One region of the Gilliamella sp. W8136 genome, then DNA from elsewhere that is predicted to be linked to it. Evidence: riboswitches for the same ligand, from Rfam matches in the RefSeq annotation. Region 1 holds a riboswitch; the other holds the start of a gene.
The links. Region 1 has a riboswitch for thiamine pyrophosphate ahead of thiM (hydroxyethylthiazole kinase). Riboswitches for the same ligand answer to the same signal wherever they lie in the genome.

Region 1 (8,099 bases):
GATATTGCATGGATTTTTGATTTAGAGGGTGAAGACGGATTCCGAGCCAGAGAAGAAAAAGTCATTAATGAATTGACTGAAAAACAAGGTGTAGTACTTGCTACTGGTGGTGGTTCAGTGCTATCGAAAGAGACGCGCAATCGATTATCGGCTCGTGGCATTGTTGTTTATCTTGAAACAACCATTGAAAAACAAATGGCTAGAACTCAAAAAGATAAACGTCGCCCACTTTTACAAGGTAGCAATACTCCAAGAGAGCTTTATGAAGAACTTGCTGGAGAGCGCGAACCTCTTTATGAAGAAATTGCGGATATTACAATCAAAACTGATGAACAAAGTGCTAAAGGTGTTGCAAGTTATATTATTGAGAAAATAGAGCAAATTTAAGTCGCTTATTTTAGAAATAATGGTGCTTTGTGAGGCTATAAATCTTTTGATAGGTTAAGGAGTCAATATGCGTGTAGATAAAGACGATCGTTATATATCAGAACAACCTAACAAGGATTCAACGCTCCCATTAAAATTACCAGATTTTCTTCAAAATTATCCAAAGAAAAAACTTATTATTTGCGGTTTAATAATCCTAATTATTTTTTTATTACTTAGCTTGATTATTTTCCGACCTTCACGAACAAGCGAACCAACGCCATTAACGCCTCCTGTGGTTAACGGTGTTGCTTCAACAGATGAAACGGATACGACTAATACTGTTTATAATGGACAGAGTAATGTTACAGATAATGGAAAGACACCTGATAATGCTTTAGCAAATTCAGAAAGATCAACTCCATCTAGATCTGACGTGCCAAAACCATCTGAAACAAACATGAGTGGTATAAGTTCAACTGATAATCCTAATGTGGCGTCAAATGCCAATCGTAATGGCGAAAAAAAACCAACTAAAAAGATAGCTAATCTAAACGATGACAACAATAGTTTAGCTAAAAACTTTAGGATAAGAGATGATCATTATGTGATTCAAATTACTGCATCTAGGTCGGCTGAGGGCTTAAAAAAATTTGTTACACAAAATAAAATAACGGATTACCAGATTTATGAAACTCAATACAGCAATGGTAAATGGTTTATTTTAGTTAAAGGTAATTATTCATCACTTGATGAGGCTCATAAAGCGATCAAATCACTACCCGCTGCTCTCCAAAAAGATAAACCATGGGTTAAATCGGGAGCAGAAGTAAATAAAGAAAAAATAGTAAATTAATAAAGGATATCGTCCATTTATCCTACTAGCAACGAAAAAATAGGAGCAACCGTTGAAGAAGCAACGAGCCTTTTTAAAATGGGCCGGAGGAAAGTATGCGCTTGTAGACACAATTAAGCAATATCTACCAGAAGGGGAGCAATTAATTGAACCTTTTGTTGGCGCAGGTTCTGTTTTTTTAAATACCGATTACAAAAGTTATATTTTAGCTGATATCAATCATGATTTAATTGCACTATTCAAACTACTAAAAACAAACCCTGATCAATTTATTAATGATCTTAGACCATTATTTAATGAGCAAAATAATCAATCTGAGGCATTTTACCAACTCCGAGATGTTTTTAATGGTAGCAACGATCAGTATTTAAGATCGTTACTCTTTGTCTATTTTAATCGACATGGTTATAACGGTTTATGTCGTTATAATACTAACGGAAAATTTAATGTACCTTTTGGTCGATATAAAACAGTCTATTTTCCTGAAAAAGAACTTTACTTTTTTGCTGAAAAAGCACAAAAAGCTGAGTTTATTTGTGCGCCCTATCACGAAGTGATGCAAAAGGCTGGACAGAATTCGGTGATATATTGTGATCCACCTTATATTCCACCTAATAAATCAGGGGGATTTACCTCTTATTATTCCAATATTTTTGGCTTTGAAGAGCATGAAAATTTGTCAAAATTAGCGGAAACAGTGGCATACAAAAAAAATATACCCGTACTGGTGTCTAACCATTATACTGATTACACCATGACGCTATATAATAAAGCGAGTCATCTTTATCGAGCAGAAATGCGTCGTTCAATCAGTTGTGCTGGTGGAAGTAGAAAAAAGATTGATGAAATTTTAGCTTTATATAAAAAGTCATGAGTAGGCTCATATGTAAAGTTGATTATTTAGAGGTAGGTTATGAAAGAATTTATTATAGCACCATCCATACTATCCGCTGATTTTGCTCGTCTTGGTGAAGATACTCAAAAAGTACTTGATGCTGGCGCCGATGTTATCCATTTTGATGTAATGGATAATCATTTTGTACCCAATCTAACTATGGGTTCAATGTTTTGCAAAGCGTTACGTGACTATGGGATCACTGCACCCATTGATGTGCATTTAATGGTTTCACCGGTTGAAGAATTAATTACCTCTTTTGCTAAAGCGGGTGCTACTAATATTTCTATTCATCCAGAAGCGACCATCCATTTGGATCGCTCGATACAATTAATCAAAGATCATGGTTGCAGTGCTGGTATTGTGCTTAATCCAGCTACCCCTTTAGATTACTTAGATTATATTATTGATAAAATTGATATTATTTTATTAATGAGCGTTAACCCTGGTTTTGGTGGACAGTCTTTTATTCCATCTACCTTAAAAAAATTACAACAAACCAGAAAACGCATTATTGATTCAGGACGAGATATTCGTTTAGAAGTCGATGGTGGCGTAAAAGTTGACAACATTGCCGAAATTGCCAAAGCTGGGGCCGATATGTTTGTTGCGGGCTCGGCTATTTTTGGTGAACCCGATTACAAAGCAGTAATTGACGCTATGCGCCAACAGTTAGCAGGAGTAACACATGCATAAATTACAAGATATTCAAGCAATCGCCTTTGATTTAGATGGTACACTCGTTGATAGTGTGCCAGGACTTGCACTTGCTGCACAAAACATGCTTGCAGATTTAAAACTACCCACAATAACAAACGAACAAGTAAAAAACTTTGTTGGCAATGGCATTGATGTAATGTTAGAGCGCATTTTTAAAGCGATCAATGTTGTTCCATCAACTGAACAACTTTCCCAAGCTAAAACCCTGTTTAATCAACATTATGACAAAGTGATGGATGCTGAAACTAAGCTGTTTCCGCATGTGAAAGAAACCTTAAAAACGCTGCATGAGAATCAATATCCACTGGCACTGGTAACCAATAAGCCCGCTCAATTTTTGCCTGCCCTATTATCGTCGCTTGGCATAAAAGAGTACTTTTCCCTAATGCTTGGTGGTGGTGATGTTATTAAATTAAAACCCCATCCTGCTCCGTTATACCAAGTCATGGCAACCTTTGGTTTATTTAGCGATCAATTATTGTTTGTAGGCGATTCTAAAAACGATATTACTGCCGCACAAAATGCCAAATGCCCGACGGTTGCACTAACTTATGGGTATAACTATGGCATCTCGATTGCAACGAGCAATCCCGATTTTTTATTGGATGATTTTAAAGATATATTAACCTTATTACCTCAGCCTAAAGCTGAAGCTAAGAAATAATAAGTAAAGATAAAAAATAACTAGATTAGGAATAAATTATGAGTAAACCGATTGTATTTAGTGGCGCTCAGCCATCAGGCGAACTAACACTTGGCAACTATTTAGGGGCTTTAAAAAACTGGGTAGCGTTGCAAAACGAATATGATTGCGTTTATTGTATCGTCAATCAGCACGCAATTACTGTACGTCAAGACCCACAAAAATTGCGTAAAGCGACCCTTGATACATTAGCCTTATATTTAGCATGTGGCATCGATCCGAAGCAAAGCACTATTTTTGTACAATCTCATGTACCCGCTCATGCTGAACTGGGTTGGGCATTAAACTGTTACACCTATTTTGGTGAACTCAGTCGAATGACACAGTTTAAGGACAAATCAGCTCGCCATGCTGAAAACATCAATGCAGGTCTATTTGATTATCCTGTTCTAATGGCTGCCGATATTTTATTATATCAAGCCAATTTAGTACCTGTTGGTGACGATCAAAAGCAACACCTTGAATTATCGCGTGATATTGCTATGCGTTTTAATGCGCTTTATGGCGATATCTTTACTGTACCAGAGCCTTTTATTGCTAAAGTTGGTGCACGGGTCATGTCATTACAAGATCCAACCAAAAAAATGTCTAAATCAGATGAAAACCGCAATAATGTGATTGGATTACTCGAAAATCCTAAAGACATTGAGAAGAAAATCAAACGAGCAATGACCGATTCTGACGAACCACCAGTCGTACGATATGATTTAAAAAATAAAGCTGGTGTATCTAACTTACTTGATATCTTAACAGGTATTACAGGTAAACCTATTGCTGAACTTGAAAAAGAGTTTGAAGGCAAAATGTACGGACACCTTAAAACTGAAGTGGCAACGCAAGTGATTGATATGTTAACAGCGTTACAAACTAAATATCACCAATATCGTGATGATGAAAGTTACTTACATTCAATCATGCAAGAAGGTGCAGAAAAAGCACGTTCAAAAGCCGAACCAACCTTGAAAAAGGTTTATGACGCAATTGGTTTTGTATAAACAATTTTAATAAACTGTTTTTAACAAAAATAAACCATTAACTGCTAAACCACAAACTGATAGTTATAACTTAAAATCGCTAACTATCACAAAAAAATAGTATAGATTGGCTTTAATCAACGAAGTTAGTGAATAACGATTAAAGCCATCTAAATATATGGGTTAGTTATGAAGATTATTATTCTTGGGGCTGGACAAACAGGCAGTGCTTTAGCTGAATACCTTGTTACCGAAAAACAAAACGATGTAACGGTGGTCGATGAAGATCATGATAAATTGCAATCTTTACAAGAGCGTTTTGATTTACAGGTCATTTGTGGCAAATCATCATATCCACAAGTATTAGAAAGTGCAGGTGCTGAATCGGCTGATATGCTGGTTGCCGTCACTAATTCGGACGAAGTGAATATGATGGCCTGTCAAATAGGTCACGTTATGTTCAATATTCCGCAAAAAGTCGCACGTATTCGTGCACCAGAATATAATGACGAAAAATATCCATTTTTCAATAAAGATTGCATTAATATCGACCATATTATTGCTCCAGAAAATCTAATTACTAATCACGTAAGTCAGTTAGTACAATATCCAGGCTCGTTACAGTTTGCCTCTTTTTACGATAACCGTGTATGTTTGGTTGCGGTGACGGCCTACTATGGTGGAGCCTTAGTCGGAAGCGAATTGTCTGAACTGAAAGAACATTTACCCCATGTTGAAGCCAGAGTGGTTGCAATATATCGAAAAAATCGCTTTATTCGCCCATTAGGCTCTACACTCATTGAAGCGGGTGATATGGTTTATTTCATCACCCCACCTAGCAATATCAAAGCAGTAACAAGTGAATTACAGCGGCTAGAAAAACCTTATAAACGCATCATAATTAGTGGTGGTGGTGGCATCGCGATTGCTTTAGCTAAACGTTTAGAGAATGACTATCAAGTTAAATTAATTGAACGTAACGCTGAACGTGCCGAATTAATTGCCGAACAACTGGTTAATACCACGGTTTTACATGGTGAATCGTCAGATCAAGAGCTGCTATCACAAGAACAAGTTGAACTCACAGATCTGTTTATTGCTGTAACAAGTGACGATGAATCTAACATTATGTCATCCATGTTAGCTAAAAGAATGGGCGCTAAAAAAGTGATTGTTTTAATCCAAAAGCAAGCCTACCTTGAACTAATTAATGATAGCGTTATAGATATTGCCATTTCACCACAACATGCCACTATTTCAGAGCTATTAAGCCATGTAAGACAATCGGCGGTTGTTAAAGTGGTCTCTTTAAGACAGGGCGAATCTGAAATTGTCGAGGTGATTGCACATGGAGATAAAGAGAGTTCCAAACTGGTGGGTAAAAATATCAACGGTTTAAAATTACCTTCTGGTGCTACCATTGGTGCGGTAGTGCGTGGTGAAGATGTGATTATCGTTAATACAGACTTAACCATCGAAAGTAACGATCATCTCATCATCTTCTTACCTGACCGACGTGACATAACCGATATAGAAAAATTATTACAATAACTTGTGTTAAATTATTAGTCAGTCCATAATAAAAGCTCTTTTGACTCGGGGTGTTTTTTGTTACCCACAAAAAACTGAGATTTTACCCGTTGAACCTGATCTGGATTATACCAGCGTAGGGAAGTCTAAGCCTTAAAAGTCCTCAATTGGCACACTCTTCCCTAAGCTAACTTTATAACTTGTTGTAAGGAAAGAATATGTCTGCCACTCAAGCCCTGCAAATAACCCAAGCAAGATCTTTTATCGATCATGTAAAACAACAACATCCATTAGTACACTGTATTACTAATGATGTGGTTCAAAATTTTACAGCGAATGTATTATTAGCAATTGGTGCATCACCAGCCATGGTCATTGCTAAGCAAGAAGTTGCCTCATTTGTGCAAATTGCCAATTGTTTACTAATCAATGTTGGCACCCTTGATAGCAATAGTGCAGAAAGCATGTTATTAGCGGCTGCCAGTGCTCAAAAAAATCACATACCATGGGTACTCGATCCGGTCGCAGTCGGACCAGCACTTGCTTATCGTACCGATATAGTCCATCAATTAATTGGTTATAAACCTACCGTTATTCGTGGTAATGCTTCAGAAATATTAGCTTTAAATGGTGATAACTCATCTGCCAAAGGTCCTGACGGTCAAGATTCTACTGAATCGGCCTTAAATGCAGCTAAACAGCTTGCCCAAAAACATCAAACCATCGTTAGCATTACCGGAGATATTGATTATATTACTGACGGTAAACAGACTTACAGCATCACAGGCGGGGATATAGCATTAACTAAAATTACTGGTACTGGTTGCTCATTATCAGCCATGGTTGCAGCTTTTATTGCTGGCTCATCTAATACCTTACTTGCTACAGCGTCAGCCTGTTTTATGATGAAAAAAGCTGGAGAGCTTGCCAACAAACAACAAGGGTTAGGCACGTACGCTGTATCGCTGATCGATCAGCTTTCACTATTTAACCCATCACAAGTATAAGGAAATCAGATGAATAAACTTCTCGACTTAAGTCTCTATTTAGTCCTAGATCCAATTTTATGTGGTGGTATTACTGGCATGGTAGAGACCACAAAAATCGCTGTTGCTAATGGGGTAACCGCCGTTCAATTAAGATCAGAACATGAATTTTCTGGTAAAAATTGGTATTACGCAGCATTAGCATTAAAAGAAGTGTTAAGCGATACCCGTGTTCCTTTATTTATTAACGATCATGTTGATATAGCCCTAGCAATTGATGCCGATGGTGTCCATATTGGGCAAAGCGATTTACCAGTCGATGTCACACGTAAATTAATTGGCAATGACAAATGGTTAGGATTTTCGGTCGCTAATCGCCAACAACTTAATGAAGTCCCATGGCAACTTGTCGATTATATTGGGATTGGTCCAATTTATCCTACCACCACTAAACAAGATGCCGCACCAGCAATGGGCATGCCACAATTAACTCAATTAGTTAAGCTAAAACAGCGCCCTGCTGTGGCAATAGGTGGCATTAATGCCAATAATGCTACCCCAATATTGCAAAGTGGTATTGAAGGCATTGCTGTCGTTTCGGCAATTTGCGGTCAAAAAGATATACAACAAGCCACACTATCGCTAATTGAAAAAATCCAACAAGCTCAAAAAAATAAGGGGTAATATTATGACAACCGTTGTTTTAACCATTGCCGGTTCTGATCCAAGTGGCGGTGCAGGTATCCAAGCAGATTTAAAAGCCTTTTCAGCTCTCGGAGCCTATGGAATGTCAGTAATCACCGCCCTTACCGCACAAAGTACCCAAGGCGTTGATAGCGTATTGGCAATTGATCCTACATTTGTGGCTAAACAATTTAATACCCTATATCACGATATAAAAATTGATAGCGTGAAAATGGGAATGCTAATGAATAAAGAGATCGTAACGACTGTTTATCATCTGCTGAACAATAACCCTATTGCTAACATTGTGCTTGATACGGTGATGATCGCTAAAGGGGGACATACGCTGTTAAAATCTGACTCTGTTAGCGCAATTCGTGAACAA
Region 2 (8,099 bases), on a different contig from region 1:
GACAATTTCCGAGCTATTTCCAATCAAAATGAACATTATGATTGGGAAAGAAATTATTATTTACATGGCAAAGATTACAATCTTTATAATTTTAATGTTGATGATTACAGTAAAATTTACTCTAAGGATAGATTAAAATTAAATTGTAAATCTTATATTGAATCGCCTTTACCAGTTAGAAACCTCCAAAATCAAATTAGTTATAATTCTATCCAATCATATTTTGAAGATAAATTAATTAGTTATGAAAATAGAGAAGAACAGTTTAAACAAGATAAAAAAGATAAAATTAAAAATATCCAAGAAAAATATGCAAAATGCCTAGATAACAATATGTTAAATATGCTTAAACAGCAATATAAGAATTTGCAAGAAAGAATAGCATCGATTGCAGAAGAGAGAGCATCACAAGTAATTAATTGGTTGCAAAAAAGTAATTTTTATCTTCATATGAAAGATTTAGATGGTAATATTTGGTGTGATGTAATAGCAAATAACGAGAAAAAAGACATACTTGATAATCAATTTGAGATAAATGAAGCCCTTTCCGATAATGAGATTACCAAAGATGAAGCGCAGATAATATCAAAGCAGATTAATCCTTATGGGATGATTTATTCGTCTATAGTTGATAATTGTACATCATGTTTAGAGTTAACCAAGATAGGAAAAAATTATTTAAATTCATGTATAAAATTTAATAATGCTAATGAAGATAAACCTGACAGTATCATTGTGCGAGGAATAGCAAATAATAGTGATATGGTTTTAGAAAACATTCAGATGTTGTTAGAAAAAATTCAAAATTCAAATTCATCTGAAGAAATCGATATTAATGAAGTGATGACTTCGACTAAAATCGGTAAAATTGCGGCTTATTATAAAAAAGTTCAAGGTTTTTTAAATGCAGTGAAGAGTTATGATGAATCAATTAAAGAAGCCAATAAAATTTTAAAAAATTATCCTGAAGCACCAAAACAATTGAAAGACTTCGGAATAAAATTAAATAATAATGAACGTTTATTAACAATCTTTTTTACTGGACGATTTTTAAAAGTTAATAATTTAGCTGTTCGTCTATGTAATATAATGTTTTATCCAATCAATAGTAGTAAGCTAATCAGTTATATGAATGCTTCATTATGTTTGGCATTTCATACATCTGTATTAGGCCTATATAAAAAAGGAACACAAGTTGTTCTAAAAGCACAAAATGAAGTAAGAAAAACTGTAATTAAATCATCTTGGTTTAAAGGAAAATTACCAAAAACTAAAACTTTGGATAATGGTAAAGTGGTTAATTTAACTACTCGAGAACGAGTTGAGATACTTAAAGAAAAACGTGATTACATAAAAAGTCAAAATAGGAAAAATGATATTATTTCAAATGTTCTAAATTATAATCACAGAAATAATTTACCTAGATTAAATAAAACAAAAGATACCGATTTATCAAATCTTAATAATAAGGCAGTAGAAAAAAGTCAAGGTTTTAAAGATCTCCGTTTAGCTTTTATTATTGGTATATTTGAAATATTTAATTGGCTTAAAATTAAAGAACAAACTAAGGGGCAAAAGGACGATAGTTTTTGGTCAGCGGAAATGATAGCGTGTTCACTGAGTATGTCGGCTGCAACAACTGAACTTTTGTACCAATTTATTAAAGTAACAGCGGGTGATAAAACAGTAGCAGCTGGGCGTATAAAGGTATTATCGGGATTTTTAGGTGCCGCGACAGGAGTATTTGTCGCGTGTCAGCGACTTTCAAAAGTTAAAGATGAAGTAGAAAAAGGGAATGTGTGTTTAGCAGTGTTGCATTTACTTGTTGCTACGGGACATTCTACCAACGCCATATTAGGATTGATGGCTTCTTCCACTTATCATATAAAATGGTTGACTAGTGCTTTAAGAAATAAAGTTTTAGAAAAAATTATAACGGATAAGGCCTCTAGAACATTACTTTTCTATGCTATTGGTGAATATACTACCCAAATATTGGCTAAAAGGATTTTATTTTTAGGTTTAGGACTTTGGTTTAGTATTATTATTTTACTTATAGAAGGGTTGATTTGGTACCTAAGTGACAATGATCTAGAAGAATGGATAAAATATAGTGCACTAGGCACGAATCGAAGTGATCATATAGCTTATCACTTAGTATCTAAACAGCGCTCTGAATTTAAAAAAGTATTGGAATCAATGTTTGGAATTAAAGAGTCAGATGTTGAAATAAATAACCAAAATAAAATTATTGCTAAATTAAATACATCAGAATTATCAACAAAAACTGATAAAGAACTAAACACCACCTTTAATGAATATGATGCCTTAAAACTAATTACAGAAGATTTAGCTCGTAGACAACAGGTTAGATCAATTAAATAAAAAAATTTTAATAAATCAGCCATGATGGCTGGTTTATTAACCAACTTGTCCGTGTGTTATTTCGGATTTTTTGCTAGATAGATTCTTAATGAGAATGAATAATATTTCATTGCTTTCAAATGATTATTTGCAAAATCAGGAATCTATAACTCATTGATATTAATTTATCTTTTTTTGTGAAATATTTTTACCAGTTTACTTTTACTTGTTCAATTAGCGTTGAATAATACGATTGAAGTTGCTTGTTATTTGGTAAAAATAAATTAGCTTAATTGATATTAAAAAATATGACTATCTTTAAAATGAAAGTAAACAAAAACAGTAATAAAAAGTCATTTTATTCACATAAATTCTATTATAAATTTAATAATAAAATAGACGAAACGGTATAGACTCCTGAATATTTTTTACAAAAATCACTATTTTTATTTTAAGCATCACCGTTTTTTATACCTAAATGAGGAGCAACTGGTTACTAATGTTTGATATGATTTAAATTTAACTAAAAATAATGGATTTTCTGATGATTTTTTACCAGAAAATGATACCTTAAAAATAACTTACCACTTTCTTTATTTACAATTTTCCAACTAACTACTAAACTAATATCGTTCTCAACGGGGTGCCTTATGGGCTGAGAGTGTTAGGTTTACTAATGCAACTCGTCGAACCTGAACTGGGTCATGCCAGCGGAGGGATTTGAGTTATCGTGTCTGCTCAAACCTTTTGTCTTTTATTCGCTTTTTTGGAGGCAAAATGTTTTGTAATAAATTCTTACTGTCATTTTTATTTTCTGTATTCTTTGTAGCAACTTCTGCTAATGCTAAAATTCATGAAAAACCTATTTTAACTGTTTATAGTTATAGCTCTTTTATTTCCGAGTGGGGACCAGGTGAAGCAATTAAACAGGGCTTTGAAGCGCAGTGTGATTGCCAACTTGATATTGTAACGCTAGGCGATGGTGTGTCGATTTTAAATCGTCTTCGCCTTGAGGGTAATAAAACCAATGCTGATGTTATTTTAGGTTTAGACAATAATCTTTTAGGACAAGCTAAACAGGCTAATATCATGGCACCTCATCAAATAGCCAAACCTAACAATCTTAATACTGATTGGTGGAATGAGGATTTTATGCCGTATGATTTCGGTTATTTTGCTTTTATCTATAATAAAGAAAAAATAAAGAATCCTCCCCACTCATTACATGAGTTAGTTGACAATAAAGCCAATTGGAAAATTATTTATCAAGATCCTAGAACCAGTACTCCCGGATTAGGATTGTTATTTTGGGTAAAAAATATTTACGGTAAGGATGCGGTATCGGCATGGCAAAAAATTGCTAAAAATACTGTTACAGTTACTAAAGGGTGGAGTGAAGCATACGGTATGTTCTTAAAAGGTGAAGCTGATTTGGTACTGAGTTATAGCACATCGCCAGTTGCACATATAATTAATGATCAAGATTATCGTTATAATGCCGCTATTTTTGATGAGGGGCATTATCGTCAAGTTGAAATAGCAGGTATCACCAAATATAGTCAACAACCACAATTAGCACGTCGCTTTTTAAAATATCTATTAACACCCGAGGTACAACGGCAATTTGCTGAAAAAAATGTTATGTATCCTATTATAAATACGCCATTACCCCCTGCGTTTGATCAGATTAATAAAGTCAGTAAAGCGCTTGAATTTGATGCAGAGAAAGTGGTTGATAATCAAAAAGCTTGGATACGAGAATGGCAATCAGCCATTAGTCAGTAATAAAAAAGATTGTTAATTTTATAATAAAAAGCAATGTTAAATTTTAAAACGTTACTGCCAGGTATCAGCGCTGCTAATTTGATAATAGCAGTTTTAGGCACTGCATTGTTTGCGCTTTGTTATACAGCCATAAAGTCCGATAATTTAACGCTCTATATTGATAATTATTTATTTCACATTATTTGGATCACTTTCATGCAAGCGATATTATCGACGTTTTTGTCGGTATTTTTGGCCGTTGTTATGGCTAAAGCGTTGTCCATTATCGATTTTTGGGGAAAAAGCTTTCTGATACGAATCATGCCCGTTACCTTTATATTACCAACATTAGTTGTTGTAACCGGGCTATTATCTGTTTATGGTCAACAAGGTTTATTTGCTACGTGTTTTGCTTATTTAGGCTTATCTTTTTCAACTTCAATTTATGGACTGGTTGGGATTTTATTGGCTCATGTTTTTTTGAATTTTCCTTATGCGAGCGGTCTGTTTTATCAAACATTAACGAGTGTTCCTGTTGAGCAAAAACAACTGGCTGCTCAGCTTAATTTTTCTCATTTTACTTATTTTAAATTAGTAGAATGGCCATTATTGCGTCGGCAGCTTTTACCCATGTCAGGACTGATTTTTATGCTTTGCTTTACCAGCTTTGCTATAGTGTTGGCATTAGGAGGAGGGCCGAAGTATACCACTATTGAAGTTGCTATTTACCAATCGATTCGCGATTTTGATTTTATGCAAGCTGTTATGTTAGCAATCATACAGCTCATTTGTTGTATGAGTTTTGTTTGGATACTGCGAAAAACAAATCATTATCGCGATCTTAGTGCACAGTATATTCGCTACCAATATCGTTTACCCAACACTGTGACTATAGGTTTAGTTAGTGCTGTTATTGTGATTTTGGGAGCAATGTATATATTTTTGCCAATGATTACGTTATTGATTGAAGGTATTGGTTATTTTCAATGGTCGCAGTTAAATTGGGCTTTTCAGCAAGCTGTTATCTATTCGTTAATAATTGCCCTTGGTTCAGCTTTGGTGGCTATGTTACTTGCTTTATTAATACTTTGGACCAATAGCCGTCTATTGATTGGCAATCAGCAACAATGGAGCAATCGTTTAATGTTAGTGGGGTCATTGATATTAACCATTCCAAGCATGGTACTTGCATCAGGATTGTTTATTTTGTTATTTCAGTATGCTGATAATGCCGTGTTTGTCTGTGGTTTAATGATGCTTTGCAATGGTCTAATGGCCTTACCTTTTATCTTAAAAAATCTTGAAGTGCCAATGTTTGATGTTACATCACGATATTGGCAATTATGTCAATCTTTAAACATTGCAGGTATTAGGCATTTTTATCTAATTGAATATAAATCATTAAAAAAACTTCTTACGTTGAGCTTGGCCTTTTCGGCATTATTGTCAATGGGTGATTTTGGTATTATTGCGTTGTTTGGCGGGCAAGCCGTTACCACATTACCTTATTATTTGTATCAACAAATAGCGCATTATCATTATCAAGAGAGCGCCGTGACGGCTGCATTTTTGTTAATCTTATCTTTTAGTTTATTAATTGTGATGGATTATGATCGAACTTAATCAAATTAATTATCAATATGATGATTTTAAAATGCATTTTAATATGCAAATTGCTACCCAAGAAAAAGTAGTCATTGTTGGACCGAGTGGTGCGGGTAAAAGTACCTTATTAAGCTTGATCGCAGGATTTATTTTTCCAAGTTCAGGGCAAATCATTCTTAATAATCAGAATATGACGCAAACTTTACCGGGTAAGCGCCCAGTTTCGATGCTGTTTCAAAATAATAACTTATTCGATCATTTAACCGTTGAGCAAAATATTGCTTTAGGCATTAAACCGTCATTAAAACTAACGACTTTTGAGAAGCAAAATATTGCCGATATGTTGGCTAAAGTTGGTTTATCGGGCTTTAATGATCGCTATCCCAATCAACTTTCCGGTGGACAGCGTCAACGAGTTGCTTTGGCACGCTGTTTAATTCAACATCGTCCTATTTTATTATTGGATGAACCATTTTCGGCATTAGACCAAGCTTTACGGTTTGAAATGCTAGCACTGGTTAATCATATCTGTGATGAATTTGATTTAACGTTACTTATGGTTTCACATTATCTAGATGAGTCTTTAGAAAACTTTTCACGCTGTTTAGTTGTTGATAATGGAAAGATCATATTTAATAATCCTCCTGATCAACTTAAGGAACCCGAAAATAAGGTTATTGCTCAATTATTAGGTTTGCCAATAAATAAAAGCTAAAACGATTGTTTGCTAATTTATTTCTAAATATAAAATTGTTATCACTTAAGGTTTTATTAATGTAGGAGGGGTAATTTATACACTTCTATAACCTATAATATCAAATAAATTTTCATGACGAATATACAAGAAAACAAAAAATTTAGCTGGTTAGCGCTTATCTTTACTATTTTATTTTTTACTTTTTTTTCAAGTGGTTTACAACTTTATATCTTCATTTCTGGACACGCCAATGTGATAGGTTTACGTGATTCAATCATCTATAGTTTAATTTGGTTGATCCCCGCTTTAATATTTCCAAATCAGACTCGAAAAATTGCCACTGTCTATGGTTTGATTGTCGGAAGTTTATCACTGATTTCAATAAGTTATTTTATAATTTATCGTCAGGAATTTTCACAAAGTGTATTTTTTGTCATGGCTGAATCGAATTTGACTGAATCAAATGAGTTTATTCAACAGTATTTCAGTTCGAAATTAATGGCTGTAGTGATTATTTATTGTTTGATTGGTATTTATCTTTGGCGAAAAGTAAGACCTGTCTATGTTAAAAACACAACCAAATGGGTTACGTCATTATTAATTGCCATTTATGCCATTATGCCACTGGTTATTAGTGTTACAATCAAAAATTCCTCCTTGCAAAAAGCAACAACACATCTATTAGGTCGAATGGAAACCACTGTACCTTGGCAACTGATTAATAGTTATATCGCTTATCGCTCTCAACTTTCGAATATGGAAGATATAATTCATCATTTGAATACTTTACCTCCCGTTGAAAATTTAAAAGATGCCAATGGTAATACTCCCAGAACACTGGTGTTAATTATTGGTGAATCAACTACTCGTAATCGAATGAGTATTTATGGATATCCACGTAACACAACGCCACAAATCGAGCAATTTAAAAAGGATAATCCTGAATTTTTAGTGTTTAAAGATGTTGTGTCATCAAGACCTTATACCATAGAGGTTTTGCAACAAGTCTTAACTTTTGCAGATGAACAACATCCTGACCTTTACCTTACTCAACCTTCGTTAATACATTTAATGAAACAGGCAGGGTATAAAACCTATTGGATAACAAATCAACAAACGATGACGAAACGAAATACGATGTTGACAATGTTTTCTAAACAAGCAGATGAACAGTTTTATATGAATAACGATCGTAATCAAAGTTCAAGGCAATATGATGAATCGGTCTTTGAACCCTTTGTGAAAGTGCTTGCTGAACCAGAAGAAAAGAAATTTATCATTATTCATCTGCTCGGTACACATATGAAATATGAGTTTCGTTATCCAAAAGATGGGGAACATGATAGATTTAAAGATAATGCAAATATCCCATTTAAAATTGATGATGAGAACGTGGATGAATATAACTCTTATGATAATGCAATAAGTTATAATGATTTTGTGACAACCACGTTATTCAATCTATTTAAAAACAGTCATACAAATGGTTTTATGTTATATTTTTCTGATCATGGCGAAGATGTTTACGAAACTTCACCACATGATATTTTAGGGCGTAATGAAAAGGTGCCAACCCGCACCATGTATACTGTACCGTTTATGTTATGGCAATCACCGAGTTGGATCGCATCTCACCCTAATCACTATCAAGATTATGTGAATCAAAAAT

Region 2: it holds a riboswitch for thiamine pyrophosphate, as region 1 does, so the genes downstream of both, thiB (thiamine ABC transporter substrate binding subunit) here and thiM (hydroxyethylthiazole kinase) in region 1, are expected to answer to the same signal.

The regions. Positions count from the first base shown of each region.
Region 1 covers NZ_JACFQU010000004.1:184,719-192,817, forward strand. Annotated here, with positions in the region: gene aroK (shikimate kinase AroK) at 1-387, shown strand, start outside; gene H3T96_RS03820 (SPOR domain-containing protein) at 455-1,222, shown strand; gene H3T96_RS03825 (Dam family site-specific DNA-(adenine-N6)-methyltransferase) at 1,275-2,096, shown strand; gene rpe (ribulose-phosphate 3-epimerase) at 2,136-2,813, shown strand; gene H3T96_RS03835 (phosphoglycolate phosphatase) at 2,806-3,501, shown strand; gene trpS (tryptophan--tRNA ligase) at 3,540-4,535, shown strand; gene trkA (Trk system potassium transporter TrkA) at 4,704-6,065, shown strand; TPP riboswitch at 6,102-6,204, shown strand; gene thiM (hydroxyethylthiazole kinase) at 6,263-7,051, shown strand; gene thiE (thiamine phosphate synthase) at 7,061-7,714, shown strand; gene thiD (bifunctional hydroxymethylpyrimidine kinase/phosphomethylpyrimidine kinase) at 7,719-8,099, shown strand, end outside.
Region 2 covers NZ_JACFQU010000003.1:2,917-11,015, forward strand. Annotated here, with positions in the region: gene H3T96_RS02270 (T6SS effector BTH_I2691 family protein) at 1-2,385, shown strand, start outside; TPP riboswitch at 2,994-3,101, shown strand; gene thiB (thiamine ABC transporter substrate binding subunit) at 3,142-4,149, shown strand; gene thiP (thiamine/thiamine pyrophosphate ABC transporter permease) at 4,183-5,751, shown strand; gene thiQ (thiamine ABC transporter ATP-binding protein ThiQ) at 5,738-6,448, shown strand; gene cptA (phosphoethanolamine transferase CptA) at 6,563-8,099, shown strand, end outside.